2 regions of the Stenotrophomonas sp. YJH_SMC_106-19 genome follow, and region 1 is predicted to be linked to the other one. Evidence: predicted binding sites of a transcription regulator. Region 1 holds the regulator's gene; the other holds the start of a gene.
What was found. The regulator FliA, encoded in region 1, starts transcription of late flagellar genes. The targets are predictions, from matches to a motif close to TAAAGTTTNNCNNNCNNNGGCCGATAA.

Region 1 (7,571 bases):
GGCCGAAACCATGGGCTACACCGTGGTCGACCCGGCCACCGTGGTCGCCACCCATCTTTCCCACCTCATCCGCGAGCATGCGCCGGAGCTGCTGGGCCACGAAGAGGTGCAGCACCTGCTGGCCAACCTCGCCAAGAGCGCGCCCAAGCTCGTCGAAGATCTGACGCCCAAGGCGCTGCCGTTGTCGGCCGTGGTGCGGGTGCTGCAGAACCTGCTGGTGGAACGCATTCCGATCCGCCAGCTGCGCAAGATCGCCGAAGCACTGGTGGAGCACGCGCCGTCCAGCCAGGACCCGGCCACGCTCACCGCCGCAGTGCGCACCGCGCTCGGCCGCTTCATCGTGCAGGAGATCGCCGGAATGTCGGCGGAGCTGCCGGTGTTCACCCTCAACCCGCAATTGGAACGCGTCTTGCAGGAGTCCACGCAGGGCAACGGCGCCGCGCTGGAACCCGGGCTTGCCGAGCGACTGCATCAGAGTCTGGCCGAATGTGTCAGCAAGCAGGAAGCCCGCAACGAGCCCGCGGTCGTGCTGGTTCCCGGCCCGGTACGTGCCGCGTTGGCACGCCTGGTCCGTCACAGCGTTCCGTCGCTGTCGGTACTGGCGTACAGCGAAGTGCCGGAGGACAAGCGCCTGAAGCTGGTCGGAACGATCAGCTGACGCCGCCCACCGATGCGTCAGAAAACAGACACCACCTTCGAACCACCGCAACAGACAGATGCCAAGGGGAACCCGTTCCGTGCAGACCACCGACCACCCGCGTTCTCCCACCACCACCCCGCCGTCCCCGTCCCGTGACCACAGCATGAAAATCAAACGATTCGTCGCCGCCGACATGCGCTCGGCCATGAACTTGGTGCGCAAGGAACATGGTCCCGATGCTGTGATCCTGTCCAACCGCCGGATCGAGGAAGGCGTCGAGATCGTCGCCGCAGCCAACTATGACGAGAGCGCGGTGCAACGCGCGCTGGAAGCCTCGCGGCGCGACGTGGCTCCGCCGCCGCCGAAACCGCGCACCGCCGCGGATGCAGTGATCGCCGCGGTCACCCGCCGCCGCTCCACGACACCGGCCCAGCAGCCGGTGACCGCCACCACATCGGCCGTGGCCGCCCTCGCCCGCGCGGCCGTCGGTGCCACCGGCCGCACCCTGGACAGTGCGGACGAGATCGTGCCCACCCGCGGCAGTTCCGGCTTCGCTGCCACCCTGGCGCGTGCCACCGTCAACGATCCGGCACTGCCGGAGCAGATCTTCGCGCCGTTCGCGAGCGCCGTCGTGGCTCCCGCACCGGCGCCCGCCAACCGCGCCCGTTTCCTGATCGACCCGCCGCAGGACGAGCATCACGAATCCCCCGCGCCGGCAGTGCTGCCGCCGCCGCTGCCGATCACCGCTGCGGCCACGGCGCAGGCCGAGTCCGTGCACCCCGAGCCGCCGTACGCGCAGGACGTTGCCGAGACCACGCCAGCCCCTGCCGCTGCCGCTGAAGCGGAGACCGCGCCGGCCCCGGCGCCGCTCCTTGCCCCGGCGCCGGTACTGACGGTGGTTGCACAGGACGATGCCGAGATCCGCCAGCTGCGCCACGAAGTGGCCGGCATGCGCCAGGTCATCGAGCGCGAGATGAACCGCTTCACCGACGAGCGCCTGCGCGGCTGCCCGGTGCGGGCGACCGCCCTGGACCTGATGGACGAGTACGGATTCGATGCCGGGCTGGCCCGCGATGTGGTCATGCAGATACCGCTGGAAACCGAAGCCCACCGGGGCCGCGGGCTGATGCTGGGCCTGATCTCGCGCAGGCTGCCGATCGCGCCGGTCGATCCGCTGGAAGAAGGCGGCGTGATCGCTCTGGTCGGTCCAACCGGGGCCGGCAAGACCACCACCATCGCCAAGCTCGCCTCGCGCTTCGCCGAGAAGCACGCGCCGCGCGATGTGGCCCTGGTCACCACCGACACACTGCGCATCGGTGCCCGCGAGCAGCTGTACGGCTATGGCCGCCAGCTCGGCATCGCGGTGCATGAAGCCAACAGCGGTACCGACCTGGACCAGCTGCTGGAGCGGCTGAAGGACTACAAGCTGGTGCTGATCGATACCGCCGGCCTGGGCCCGCGTGACCGCGCCCTGGCCGCGCAGCTGCAGTGGCTGCGTGCCGCCCGCCAGGTCCGCACTCTGCTGGTGCTGCCGGCCAATACCAGCTTTGGCGACATGGACGAGGTGGTGCGCCGCTTCGGCGCGGCCAACCTGCAGGGCCTGGTGCTGAGCAAGCTGGATGAGACCGGCCGCTTCGGCAACGCCCTGTCAGTGGCGGTAGACCACGCGCTGCCGATCACCTGGGTGACCGATGGCCAGGACGTTCCGGACGACCTGCACCGGGCCAGCGCGGCCAATCTTGTACTTCGCCTTGAAGATTTGCGCCGAGCGGCCGATATGCCCTGCAACCCGGAGTTGAACCATGCCGTCGCGTGAGTACGCCAAGCTGACCAAGACCTTCCCGCTGTCGGCCACCCGCAGCGAGCCGCTCGGCCCTGTGCGCACCATCGCCGTGACCGGCGGCAAGGGCGGCGTCGGCAAGACCAACGTCTCGGCCAACCTGGCCGTGGCGCTGGCCGGCATGGGCAAGCGCACGCTGCTGCTCGACGCCGACCTGGGTCTGGCCAACATCGACGTGATCCTGGGGCTGAATCCCACCCACACCCTGGCGGATCTGGTCGCCGGCCGCTGCTCGCTGGAAGACGTGATCGTCGAAGGTCCGAACGGCGTGCTGGTGGTGCCGGCCGCGTCCGGTCGGCGGCACATGGCCGAGCTGGCCCCGGCCGAGCACATCGGCCTGGTGAACGTGTTCTCCGAACTGGAACGCGAGCTGGACATCATGGTGGTGGACACCGCCGCCGGCATCACCGACGGCGTGCTGACCTTCTGCCAGGCCGCACAGGACACGGTTGTCGTGGTCTGCGACGAACCGGCCTCGATCACAGACGCCTACGCACTGATCAAGGTGCTGTCGCGCGAGCGCGGCGTGGACCGCATCCAGGTGGTGGCCAACATGGTGCGCGACCCCAACGAGGGCCGCGTGCTGTATGAAAAGCTGACCCGGGTCTGCGAGAAGTTCCTTGCCGATGTCTCGCTGAACTACCTGGGCTGCGTGCCGCAGGATGACTGGCTGCGCCTGTCGGTGCAGCGCCAGCAGCCGGTGGTGAAGGCCTATCCATCCAGCCCGGCGGCGCTGGCGATCACCGAGATCGCCCGTCGCACCGCCCGCTGGCAGGCCCCCACCGAGCCACGCGGTGGCGTTGAATTCTTCCTCGAGCGCATCCTCAAGCAACGCGGGGTGGCAGCATGAAAGGCGCGGCCCAGTACAGGGAAGTCCAGCGCTCGGCGGCGACCGAGGTCATCGCCCAGCACTCGGACCTGGTGCGGCGCATCGCCCATCACCTGGCCGCACGCCTGCCGGCCAGCGTCGAAGTGGACGACCTGATCCAGGCCGGCATGATGGGCCTGATCGAAGCCTCGCGCAGCTACGACGCCGACCAGGGTGCCTCGTTCGAGACCTATGCCTCGATCCGCATCCGCGGCTCGATGATCGACGAGATCCGCCGCGGCGACTGGGTACCGCGCTCGGTGCATCGGCGCGCCCGCGATGCGGCCGCCACCATCCGCCGCCTGGAGCAGACCACGGGCCGTGCAGCCAGTGCCACCGAGGTGGCGGCGGCCATGGACATGCCACTGCCCGAATACCTGCGGCTGATGGAGGACGCCTCGCGCGGCCAGGTGCTGAGCCTGGAATCGCGCATCGAAGACCAGGGCGAACTGGACACCGTCGCCCAGGGCGGACCGACACCGCAGCAGGTCCTGGAACGTGGCGAGTTCGGCCGCGAACTGGGCAAGGCCATCGGCCATCTGCCCGAACGCGAACAGCTGGTGCTCTCGCTGTACTACGAGCAGGAGCTGAACCTGAAGGAGATCGGCGCGGTGCTCGGCGTGAGCGAATCGCGCGTCTGCCAGATCCACGGCCAGGCCGTGCTGCGCCTGCGCGGCCGGCTGAAGATCTTCGAGGCCGCGGATGCCGGGCTTGAAGAATGAACATGCCTGCGGCGGCCACGGCCACCGCGGGCGACTGAACAACAAAGGAACTCCGATTTGAACAAGAACATGCGCATCCTGATCGTCGACGACTTCTCGACCATGCGTCGCATCGTCAAGAATCTGCTGGGCGATCTGGGCTTCACCAACACCGCCGAAGCCGAGGACGGGCATGCTGCGCTGTCGATGCTGCAGAGCCAACCGTTCGACTTCGTGGTCACCGACTGGAACATGCCGGTGATGACCGGCATCGAACTGCTCAAGGCGATCCGCGCCGATGCCAAGCTCAAGACCCTGCCGGTGCTGATGGTCACCGCCGAGGCCAAGCGCGAGCAGATCATCGAAGCGGCGCAGAGCGGCGTGAACGGCTACATCATCAAGCCGTTCACCGCGCAGACGCTGGAAGAGAAACTGGGCAAGATCTTCGAACGCCTGGCGGCCAGCGCCTGATGGACGCCACGGTCGACAAGAACGCTCTCGCCCTGCGCCTGCAGGAAGCCCTCGACGCGCTCGAATCCGGCGACGAGAGCGCCTGGCGCCAGCGCATCGACGCCCTGGTGGCCGCACGCACGCAGCCGATGATGAGCGGCCTGTCACGGCTGGCCCGCGAACTGGGCCAGGCCCTGGGCGAACTGCCGACCGTCCCCAGCGAGGCGGGCGAGCTGGACGACGCCTGCGCGCGCCTGGACCATGTGGTGGCGATGACCGAACAGGCCACGCACCGCACCCTGGACCTGGCCGAAGAGTGCCGCAGCCTCACCGAACAGCTGCGCGCCGAAGGCCTCCAGCCGGGGCAGGATGCGCAGCTGGAACGCATCCGCCACAACCTGACCGAGATTGCCCTGACCCAGAGCTATCAGGACCTGACCGGACAGATCATCCGTCGCGTGGTCGGCATCGTCCGCCGCGTGCACGAAGGCTTTGGCGCGCTGGGCCTGCCACCGGAGCAGCATCGCACCGATCCGGCGCTGGCCGGACCGGCACTGAAGGGACTGGACCGCCACGCGGTCTCTCAGAACGACGCCGACGACCTGTTGTCGGACCTGGGACTGTAAGCATGAGCGCGGTATCCGACGACATCACCGCCGATTTCATCATCGAGGCACAGGAAATCCTGGATCGCCTCGGCGAACAGCTGGTGTCGCTGGAACAGGCGCCGCAGGACGCCGACCAGCTCAACGCCGTGTTCCGTGGCTATCACACGCTCAAGGGCGGCGCCGGCTTCCTCGGCATCACCGCCATGGTCGAGCTGTGCCATGCCGCCGAAGAGGCACTGGGCGCCGCCCGCGCTGGCCAAGCGGTGCTGCAGCCGCATCACTTCGATGCCGCACAGCAATCACTGGACTACCTGCAATCGATGCTGGATGCCGTGTCTTCCGGCAACGAACCCGGCTATGCCCCGCCGGACCTGATCGCCCAGTTCGACGTGCACGGCACTGCTGCGCCGGCTGCTGTCGCCCCCACAGCAGCCGCGCCCGCTGCCGGTGACCTGATCACCGACGACGAGTTCGAGGCCCTGCTCGATCAGCTGCACGGCAGCAACGCCCCCACCGCGGTGGCGACGCCGGCCAAGGCCGACGATGGCCTGATCAGCGAGGATGAGTTCGAAGCCCTGCTTGACCAGCTGCACGGCGGCGCCGCCCCGGGCGCGAAACCCGTGACTGCCCCGCCGGCGCCTGCACTGCCCGCACCGCGCCCCGCGGCCGCCGCGGTCAAGCCCGCGGCCAACAAGCCGGTGGCCGAGGCCGAGCACACCGTGCGCGTGGATACCAAGCGGCTGGATGCGATCGTCAACCTGATCGGCGAGCTGGTGCTGTCGCGCAACCGGCTCAAGACCCTGCGTGCGCGCCTGCGCGACGAGGAACTGGACCGCGCCGTGTCGACCCTTGACATCGCCACCGCGCGCCTGCAGTCGGCAGTGATGCGCACGCGCATGCAACCGGTCGGCAAGGTGTTCTCGCGCTTCCCCAAGGTCGCCCGCGATGTTGCCCGCTCGCTGAAGAAGGAAGTGGACCTGGAGCTGGTCGGCGCCGAAACCGAGCTTGACCGCAACCTGGTCGAGGCCCTGGCCGACCCGCTGGTGCACCTGGTCCGCAACGCCATCGACCATGGTGTGGAGATGCCCGATCTGCGCGAAGCACAGGGCAAACCACGCATGGGCCACGTGCGTCTGTCGGCCCAGCAGGAAGGCGACTACGTCAGCATCGAGGTGCAGGACGATGGCGCCGGCATCGATCCGGAAAAACTGCGCGCGAAAGCACGCGAAAAGGGCTTGATCGACCCGGAGGCGGCGGCCCGGCTGAGCAGCGAGGAATGCCTGCACCTGGTGTTCCTGCCCGGCTTCTCCACCAAGCAGCAGGTGACCGACATCTCCGGCCGCGGCGTCGGCATGGATGTGGTGCAGTCGCGCATCCGCGAGCTCAGTGGGCAGATCCAGATCCAGTCGGAACTGGGTCGGGGCAGCCGCTTCCTGATCCGCGTGCCGCTGACCCTGGCGATCCTGCCAACCCTGCTGGTGCAGGCCGGCGAGGACGTCTATGCGCTGCCGCTGGCGCGCGTGATGGAAGTGCTGCATGCACCGCGCACCTCGCTGGGCTGGTTCGATGGCCGGGCGGTGCTGGATCGTCGCTCGCACACCCTGCCGCTGGTCGATCTGCGCCAGTGGCTGGATGTGACGCCGGCCGCCTCGGCGCTGCTCACCATCGTGGTGCTGCAGGCCGGCGAGGCGCGCTTCGGCCTGGTCGTGGACCAGGTCCGTGGGCGCGAGGAAGTGGTCATCAAGCCATTGCCGAAGGCCCTGCGCGGCCTGCGCGGCTACGCCGGTGCGACGCTGATCGGTGATGGCCGGATGGCCCTCATCCTCGACGTGGATGGCCTGCGATGACGCTCGCCGGGCCATGCCTGGCGAACCAGAAACTGTGACTACCGTCTGTACGCGATCGACCGGTGTCTCAAGTCCCATTCACACACGCCGATACCGGACCCATGGATAGACTCAGCCTCATCGGACTCTTTCTCGCCCTGGCCTCGCTGGTCGGCGGCAGCATCCTCAAGGGCGCCGGACTGGCGTCCCTGTGGTCGCCTGCGGCGTTCGTGATCGTCATCGTCGGCACCATCGCCGCGATCCTGCTGCACACCGCACCCGCCGTATTCAGGCATGCCTTCCGGATCGTGCGCTGGGTCGTGCGCCCGCCGCACAGCGATCGTCGCGAGCTGATCCAGCAGATCGTCGAGTGGAGCAACATCGCCCGCCGCCAGGGCCTGCTGGGCCTGGAAGCGCAGGTGGAAGCGCAGCAGGATCCGTTCCTGCGCAAAGGCCTGCAGCTGCTGGTCGACGGCGTCGAGCCCGAATCGATCCGGCACATGCTGGAGATCGAGCTGGGCAGCCAGGAACACCGTGACCAGGCCGCTGCCAAGGTCTTCGAGGGCATGGGCATCTATGCGCCGACGCTGGGCATCATCGGTGCGGTGCTGGGCCTGATCGCCGTCATGAAGAACCTG
Region 2 (7,571 bases), on a different contig from region 1:
GGCGTTCTACGCCTTCTACCGCAGCCTGGAGGCCTACCGTGGCTCCATGACCGATGGCAACGGCGTGATCGTGCTCGACAAGAACGACCCGTTCCTGCAGTACCTCAAGAGCGATCGCTGAGGTCGCACGCACTACCCACGGGGCCCGGCCAGATGCCGGGCCCCGTGCCATTTCTGGAGTTCCCGATGAAAGACCTGTTCGCGGCCGTGTGCCTGGTCGCGGTGCTGGAAGGCCTGTTCCTGTTCGCGGCCCCGCTGGCCTGGAAGCGCATGGCCGAGCGCCTGCTGGACCTGCCTGGACCGGCCCTGCGCAGCTTTGGCGGCCTGATCCTGCTGGCCGGCCTGAGCCTGCTGTGGTGGGCACGGCATTAGCAGCGGGTCATATTCCTTTCCGCAGGAAAGGGATCTGACCCCGTTTCGGGCCCCTGACCGCTGGGTGAAGCCGTCCGTCGGAAAGGTGGCACCCGACCCCGGAAACCCGGATAATGCACAAAAGCCGGACGGGCCTCCCCCGTTCGGCTTTTTCCGTGTCTGGGCCATCCATCGCCGGCCGCTCCCCGTTTGGAGCCGCCATGACCGCGCTGGCCACCCCCGCCACGGTTTACCCGTCCGCGGCCCCGATGGCCGCAACAAATCGAGGAGCCCGTCATGGGTCAGTCTGTCGTAGTGTTGGGTGCCCAGTGGGGCGATGAAGGCAAGGGCAAGATCGTCGATCTGCTCACTGAGGAAATCGGCGCGGTCGTGCGCTTCCAGGGCGGCCACAATGCTGGCCACACGCTGGTCATCAACGGCAAGAAGACCGTCCTGCACCTGATCCCGTCCGGCATCCTGCGCGACGACGCACTGTGCCTGATCGGCAACGGCGTGGTGATCTCGCCAGCCGCGCTGCAGAAGGAAATCGCCGAACTGGAAACCTCCGGCGTGGAAGTGCGTTCGCGCCTGAAGATCTCCCCGGCCGCGCCGCTGATCATGCCGTACCACATCGCCCTGGACCAGGCGCGCGAACGCGCTGCCGGCGGCAAGGCGATCGGCACCACCGGGCGTGGCATCGGCCCGGCCTACGAAGACAAGGTGGCACGTCGCGGCATCCGCATCGCCGACCTGCATTACCCCAAGCAGCTGGAAGAACTCCTGCGCACCGCGCTGGATTACCACAACTTCGTGCTGACCAAGTACCTCAACACCGACGCGATCGACTTCCAGAAGACCTACGACGAGGCACTTGCCTTCGGCGAGTACGTCGAGCCGATGAAGTCCGACGTCGCCGGTATCCTGCACGACCTGCGCAAGCAGGGTAAGCGCGTGCTGTTCGAAGGCGCGCAGGGCGCGCTGCTGGACATCGACCACGGCACCTATCCGTACGTCACCAGCTCCAACACCACCGTCGGCGGCGCACTGGCCGGCGCCGGCGTGGGTGCCGATGCGATCGACTACGTGCTGGGCATCGCCAAGGCCTACGCCACCCGCGTCGGCGGCGGTCCGTTCCCGACCGAACTGGACGATGAGATCGGCCAGGGCATCCGCGACCGCGGTGCCGAGTACGGCGCCTCGACCGGCCGTCCGCGTCGCTGCGGCTGGATGGATATCGTCGCGCTCAAGCGCGCCGTGGCCATCAACGGCATCAGCGGCTTGTGCATCACCAAGCTGGACGTGCTGGACGGCATGGAGAAGCTGAAGGTCTGCATCGCCTACGAATACCGCGGCAAGCGTACCGAGTACGCACCGCTGGACGCGCAGGGCTGGGAAGAGTGCACCCCGGTGTACCTGGAGTTCCCGGGCTGGAGCGAGAACACTCACGGCATCACCCAATGGGATGACCTGCCGCCGGCCGCGCGCGCCTACCTGCGTTCGCTGGAGGAGCTGGCGGGCTGCCCGATCAGCATCGTCTCGACCGGCCCCGATCGCGACCACACCATGGTCCTGCAGGATCCGTTCGCCTGAGGTAGCGCCGGGCCATGTCCGGCGTGCTGGTAACGCTGTTCAATTGAAAAAAGAGCGCCGCGACTCCCTGTGGGGTCGCGGCGCTTCAGTTTGGGCCGGTTTCATCTGTCGGCGGTGGCGCTGTCAAGTGCAGCCACGGAAGCCGACACCATGACCGCTCGCAAGACCCCGCCGTTCCATGTTGTTGAGCCCATCAACGACGACGCCAATCCCGCCGACGATCTCAGCACGTTCCAGGGCTGCCTCACCCGCATCCGTGATGGCGAGGGCTCCGATGGCGTGTTGTGGCCGGAGGAGAACCTGTCCGACGGACGACGTCAGTCCTTGGCGCGGATCGACCGTGCGGCCGTGGGCATCCTCACCGCGGTGGAGATGCTGCATGCGGCCAACCGTTGCGCCACCACGGCGACGCCGCGCAGGCACCTGGACGAAGGTGGGGTGGAAGAGCTGTTCTTCGCCTGCCGCGAACTTGCCGAGCCGGTCTGCAGAGAAGTCAGGCCGGCCTGACGCCCTTCCGCATGTGCGATGCCTAGCCTCGCCATCTGGCGAGGTATCGGGTGGGTTCACGCGCTTCAGACTGACTTCCGTGCTGGCGCGCGTTCGGACGTGCCGGGCTCCGGCATCACCCGCGCACTGGAATCGGTTGAGTCCGCTGGAATTGCCGCCTCGTACTTCGGCTATGGGCGCGGCGACGCACGTCCGCGCGGGGGTTCCTGGCTGCGGCTGACCGTGCTGGAGGTCTGTGGCCGTTCTTCTTCTGGCAGCCCCTGGCACTGCTGTTACTGATTGCCGGTGGCGGGCTGGCAACCGCCAGCATCGCGCTGCGGCGGTGGCGACGCCGGTAGCGCCGGGCCATGCCCGGCGGGGTACTTGTCAGATACCCAATACGGGTAGGATCGTGCCCAAATCGGGCATCACTGCGACTGGCTCTGCCACGCGGCAGACGCGCTACCCTCCCGCCTGCAACAGCGGGTACGGATTGATCGATTCCCCCTTCCACCACTGCTTCTCCGGCCCCAGCACGTGCACTTCGAAATGCAGGTGTGGGGCCTCGGCGCTGGCGTTGCCGGTGCTGCCTAGGTAGCCAATCACCTCGCCACGCTTGATCACCTGCTTTTCGGCCAGGCCATCGGCATAGCGTTGCAGGTGGGCATAGTAGTAGCACCAGTGCCCGCTCGGCTCGAACTGGTAGATCGTCAGCCCCCCACGCTTGCTGTCGAACAGCTTTTCCACCGTCCCATCGGCCACTGCCAGCACCGGAGTTCCTGCGTCGGCCATGATGTCGATTGCATCATGCACGCGCCCTTCGCTGCGGGCATCGGTGAAGGTATCGCGCAGCTGCGAAGGCAGTACGCCCTGCACCGGCAGCAGCAGGCCGCTTGGCGCATCGGTGGCGCTGGACGGCGGCACCGCCGTGGGAGCCGCAGCGCCCACACGCGGCGTCGCAGCCGCAACCTCCGGCCCCGCAGCCACCGCAGGTGGTGCTGCAGGCCGGGCAACCGCTACTGGCTCACCCGCATCGCGGCGCAGCCACCAGCCCATTCCCACACCTACCAGCACGCCCAGCACGATCAACTGCGAAAGTCGCATCGGTTCACTCCTGCATCACCACGGGGACAGAGGTATCCACCGCATCGGCCACGCGCAGTGCATCCCAGTTGGTCATGCGCACGCAGCCATGCGATTCGGTCTTGCCGACATGCCCGGGTACCGGCGTTCCGTGCAGGCCATAGTGGGGTTTGGACAGATCGATCCAGACCCGGCCGACCGGATTGTTCGGACCGGGCGGCAGCGTGGCCTTCTTCTCGCCTTTGCGCGCATCCCAGAACAGCTTGGGGTTGTAGTGGAACGGCGGGTCGCGATGGACGCCGAGAATCTTCCATTCACCGATCGGCAGCGGATCGTGCTGGCTGCCGGACGAAACCGGCACCTGTGCGATCACCTTGCCCTGCGCATCCAGCAACTGAAGAGTGGAATCGGACTTGTCGACCACGATCTTCGCCGCCTTCGGCAATGCCGCGGGGGCGATGTTGGGCACCTGGATACGGCTGCCGGCCTTGGCCAGATCGACGCCGGGGTTGAGCAACTTCAGAAGGGCAGGGGACGCGTGGAAGCGTTCACCGAGCGCTTCCTCGACGCTGCTGTAACCCAGCGACTTCAGCTTTGCCTGTGCGGCGGGTTTCTTGGGAATGGACTGGAACGGACCGGCAACATCCTCGGCCGTCAGCGTGTAGTTGGCCAGCGGCGCGATCGTCTCGGCCTGGAGAGCCTCCCAGGTGCTGTCGTCCAGCTCTCCGCTCACCGTCAGGCCGTGTGCCGCCTGGAAGCCGGCCACGGCCCGATGCTGGTTGCTGCCGACTTCACCGTCGATCTCGCCCGGGGAGAAATTGGCGCGATCCAGCAACACTTGGGCGTGCAGCGGCGAGCGGGCTGCTGTATCGGGTCCGGCCTGCTCGGCAATGGGCTCCGGCAGCTGGGCCGGCGGCGGTACCTGCGCGAAGGCGGGCGACACCAGCAAGGACAGGGCGAGCAGGGCGGGGCGGTACACGGGCATGAAGATCTCCGGCAGATGGCAGCTCCACCCTGCCCGCAGAGGCTGCGCAGCCTCCGTGAAAGCAACCTGATGCCGGCATGAGCAGGGCAGCCCCGGCGTGGCTCAGGCCCTTGTCGCAGAAGTACGGGGCGGGGCCTCACCAAGGTGAACGGCTGCCGACGCCCGTGTTTGTTGCCGATCAAGATTGCCGGTGGCGCGGCCGATACGGGCGCATCCCCCCGTTTTGGATGTACCCATGGATTACTTGAGGAATGTCAGGGTTGCCTGGCGTCTTGGGCTGGGCTTTGGCCTGTTGCTGCTGCTGGTCGCTGCCGTGGTGGCCACCGGCGCCACCGCCAGTGTCGTGCAGAAGCGCGCGATGCAGCAGGTGGTCGACGTCAGTGTGGCCAAGGTACGCCTGCTGTCGCAGATGCTCGATGCCAACAACCAGATGATGGTAGTGCGCCGCGAAATGCTGATCCGCCAGGGCGAAGAGCGCGGCAGCGACGAGAAGCGCATTGCCGACCTGGTCAAGCGCTACGAGGCGGATTGGTCCGCCTATCAGGCCCTGCCGGGCGATGCAGAGGGCAAGGCCATCGCTGAAACCATCGCGGCCAAGCGCGCCCTTGCGCGCCCGCTCAACAAGCAGACCAGCGAACTGATGGAGCAGGGCGACTACCCCGCTGCCGTGGCACTGACCCTGGGGCCGGTGCAGGACGCGGCCAACGGCTGGAACAAGGCGTTGTCCGAGGGAGTCGACTTCGAAGAGAAGGAAAGCCGCGAGGCCGCCGCCGAGGCGATCCGCCTGGGTGAACGCAGTCTGCTGCAGTTGCTGGTGCTGGGAGGCGTGGCCCTGCTGGTCGGCATTGCCGCCTCGGTGATGATCGGTCGCAGCCTGACCGGTCCGCTGGCACGCGCGGTGAACCTGGCCGAGCGCCTGTCCAAGGGCCAGCTGGACCAGGAATTCCGCCTCGGCGGCCGTGACGAGCTGACCCGGCTGGGCGAGGCGATGGCCAGCGTGCGGCAGAGCGTGCAGGCCGCCATCGGGGCGCAGATGCACATGGCCGAGCAGCACGAGGCGGGTGCGATCCGCTACCGCATGGACGCCAGCGCGTTTCCGGGCGATTTCGGGCGCATGGTGCAGGCCACCAACAGCCTGGTGGAATCACACGTGCAGGTGGAACTGCTGATGGCCGAGGTCATGCAGCGCTATGCCATCGGCGACCTCAGCCGCGACCTTCCGGACTATCCCGGCGAGAAGGGTACGCTGACCCGCACGCTGGCCGCAGTGAAACAGAGCCTGCTGGCAGTCAACACCCAGATTGACGACCTGGTCCGCGCGGCGCGCGCCGGAGATTTCAGCGTGCGTGGGGACGCCAGTGCGTTCCAGTATCAGTTCAGGGCGATGGTCGAGCAGCTCAACGGCATGATGGCCAGTTCGCAGGCCAGCATCGCCGACGTCTCCGATGTGCTGCGCGCGGTCTCCGGGGGCGACCTCACTGCGCGCATGGACGGTCACTACGACGGCGTGTTCGCCCGCATGCGCGACGATGCCAACACCACCACGGCCCAGCTGACCGGCATCGTGCGCGGCATCCAGGACGCCGCCGACAGCATCAACAATGCCGCGCAGGAGCTCGCTGCCGGCAACAGCGACCTGTCGCGCCGTACCGAACAGCAGGCCGCCAACCTGGAAGAAGCGGCGGCATCGATGGAAGAACTGACCTCGACCGTCCGCCAGAATGCCGAGCTGGCCCGCCAGGCCGACAGCGAGGCACACGCTGCCGGCGCGGCGGTGCGGGCCACCGAACAGGCAATGGCACAGATGGCATCTGTGATGGGAGAGATCGATCAGTCCTCGGCGCGCATCTCGGAAATCTCCACGGTCATCGATGGCATCGCCTTCCAGACCAACATCCTGGCCTTGAACGCTGCGGTGGAAGCTGCCCGCGCGGGTGAGCAGGGCCGCGGCTTTGCCGTGGTCGCCAGTGAAGTGCGCACGCTGGCGCAGCGTGCGGGCATCGCCGCCAAGGAGATCAAGGAACTCATCGAAGAGGCGGCAGGCAAGGTGCAGAGCGGTCTGGCGGTTACGGTCGAGTCGGAAGCAGCCATTGCCCGCTTGGCACAGGCCAGCGCACGCACCAACCAGCTGATGAGTGACATCGCTGCGGCGAGCAAGGAACAGGCGGCCGGCATCGAACAGGTCAATCAGGTGGTGGTGCAGATGGATCAGGTGACCCAGCAGAATGCCGCACTGGTGGAAGAAGCCACTGCCGCCAGCCGCGCGCTGGAAGAGCAGGCCAATGCGCTGACCGCGTCGGTCGCGGTGTTCCATATCGAGCAGAGCGGTGCAGTCCGCACGGTGGCAGCACGCGCGGCCTGACCGTCGGCAGCCGCCTGAAGGTACGGGCCGCCACGTGTTCGCGCGTGGTGGCCGGTCAGTCCTGCATGCGGCGGATGCGGCCGTCCTCGATCTTCCAGATCACGTCCTTACCCGTGGAGACGTACAGCGGCGAGCGGGCCCACAGGCTCCAGAACACATGGATCTCGGTCGGTGTCGGGTCCTGCAGATGGGTGATGAACATCGCCGCACCGGGTGGCGCACGCTTCAGCTGGATGCAGCTGTGGGTGAAGGCGCGGCGGGAGACGATCCGGCCGTGGGCGATGTCGAGACGATGCGTGCCGCCCAGCGGAACTACGGCAGGATCGGTGGTGGCGGGCAGCAGGTAGACCGTCCACGCATCGGCGGCCGTACCGGGCGCCGGAAGAACCACGCTGTTGTAGGTCTGCGCGCAGGCGTCGAAGGCGCTGTTCAACGCCAGCGCGCGTGCGGCGGCAGCGCCGGCTTGGTAGGTCGTTGGCGCCGCTGGAACATCCAGAGTCTCGGTTGCGCCGGTCATCCTTCCCTGCGCGTCGGTGGCGGCCCTATACAGGACCACTGCGCCGTCGCCGATCATGCTGACTTCGTAGTGGCTGCCGCGCTGTTCGGTTATCCAGCCCCTTACCCGGGTGTCGCCGCGCATGCCCTGTTCGAGCAGGGCGTCGGTTGCGCGCTCGGCCGCCAGGTCGTGCTCGAACATCTGCCGGCCACGCGCTT

Region 2: a site for FliA is predicted at 4,675-4,701, ahead of AC5P5M_RS02915 (methyl-accepting chemotaxis protein). Genes of this name have one in related genera too.

What each region holds. Positions count from the first base shown of each region.
Region 1 covers NZ_JCAFRQ010000010.1:26,149-33,719, forward strand. Annotated here, with positions in the region: gene flhA (flagellar biosynthesis protein FlhA) at 1-658, shown strand, start outside; gene flhF (flagellar biosynthesis GTPase FlhF) at 804-2,456, shown strand; gene AC5P5M_RS18225 (MinD/ParA family ATP-binding protein) at 2,443-3,330, shown strand; gene AC5P5M_RS18230 (RNA polymerase sigma factor FliA) at 3,327-4,070, shown strand; gene cheY (chemotaxis response regulator CheY) at 4,128-4,520, shown strand; gene AC5P5M_RS18240 (protein phosphatase CheZ) at 4,520-5,125, shown strand; gene AC5P5M_RS18245 (chemotaxis protein CheA) at 5,128-6,954, shown strand; gene AC5P5M_RS18250 (flagellar motor protein) at 7,056-7,571, shown strand, end outside.
Region 2 covers NZ_JCAFRQ010000001.1:635,429-642,999, reverse strand. Annotated here, with positions in the region: gene hflC (protease modulator HflC) at 1-121, shown strand, start outside; gene AC5P5M_RS02945 (DUF2065 domain-containing protein) at 187-372, shown strand; gene AC5P5M_RS02940 (adenylosuccinate synthase) at 649-1,941, shown strand; gene AC5P5M_RS02935 (hypothetical protein) at 2,092-2,448, shown strand; partial or broken gene AC5P5M_RS02930 (hypothetical protein) at 2,521-2,786, shown strand; gene AC5P5M_RS02925 (M23 family metallopeptidase) at 2,890-3,531, opposite strand; gene AC5P5M_RS02920 (L,D-transpeptidase family protein) at 3,536-4,495, opposite strand; gene AC5P5M_RS02915 (methyl-accepting chemotaxis protein) at 4,731-6,857, shown strand; gene AC5P5M_RS02910 (hypothetical protein) at 6,913-7,571, opposite strand, start outside.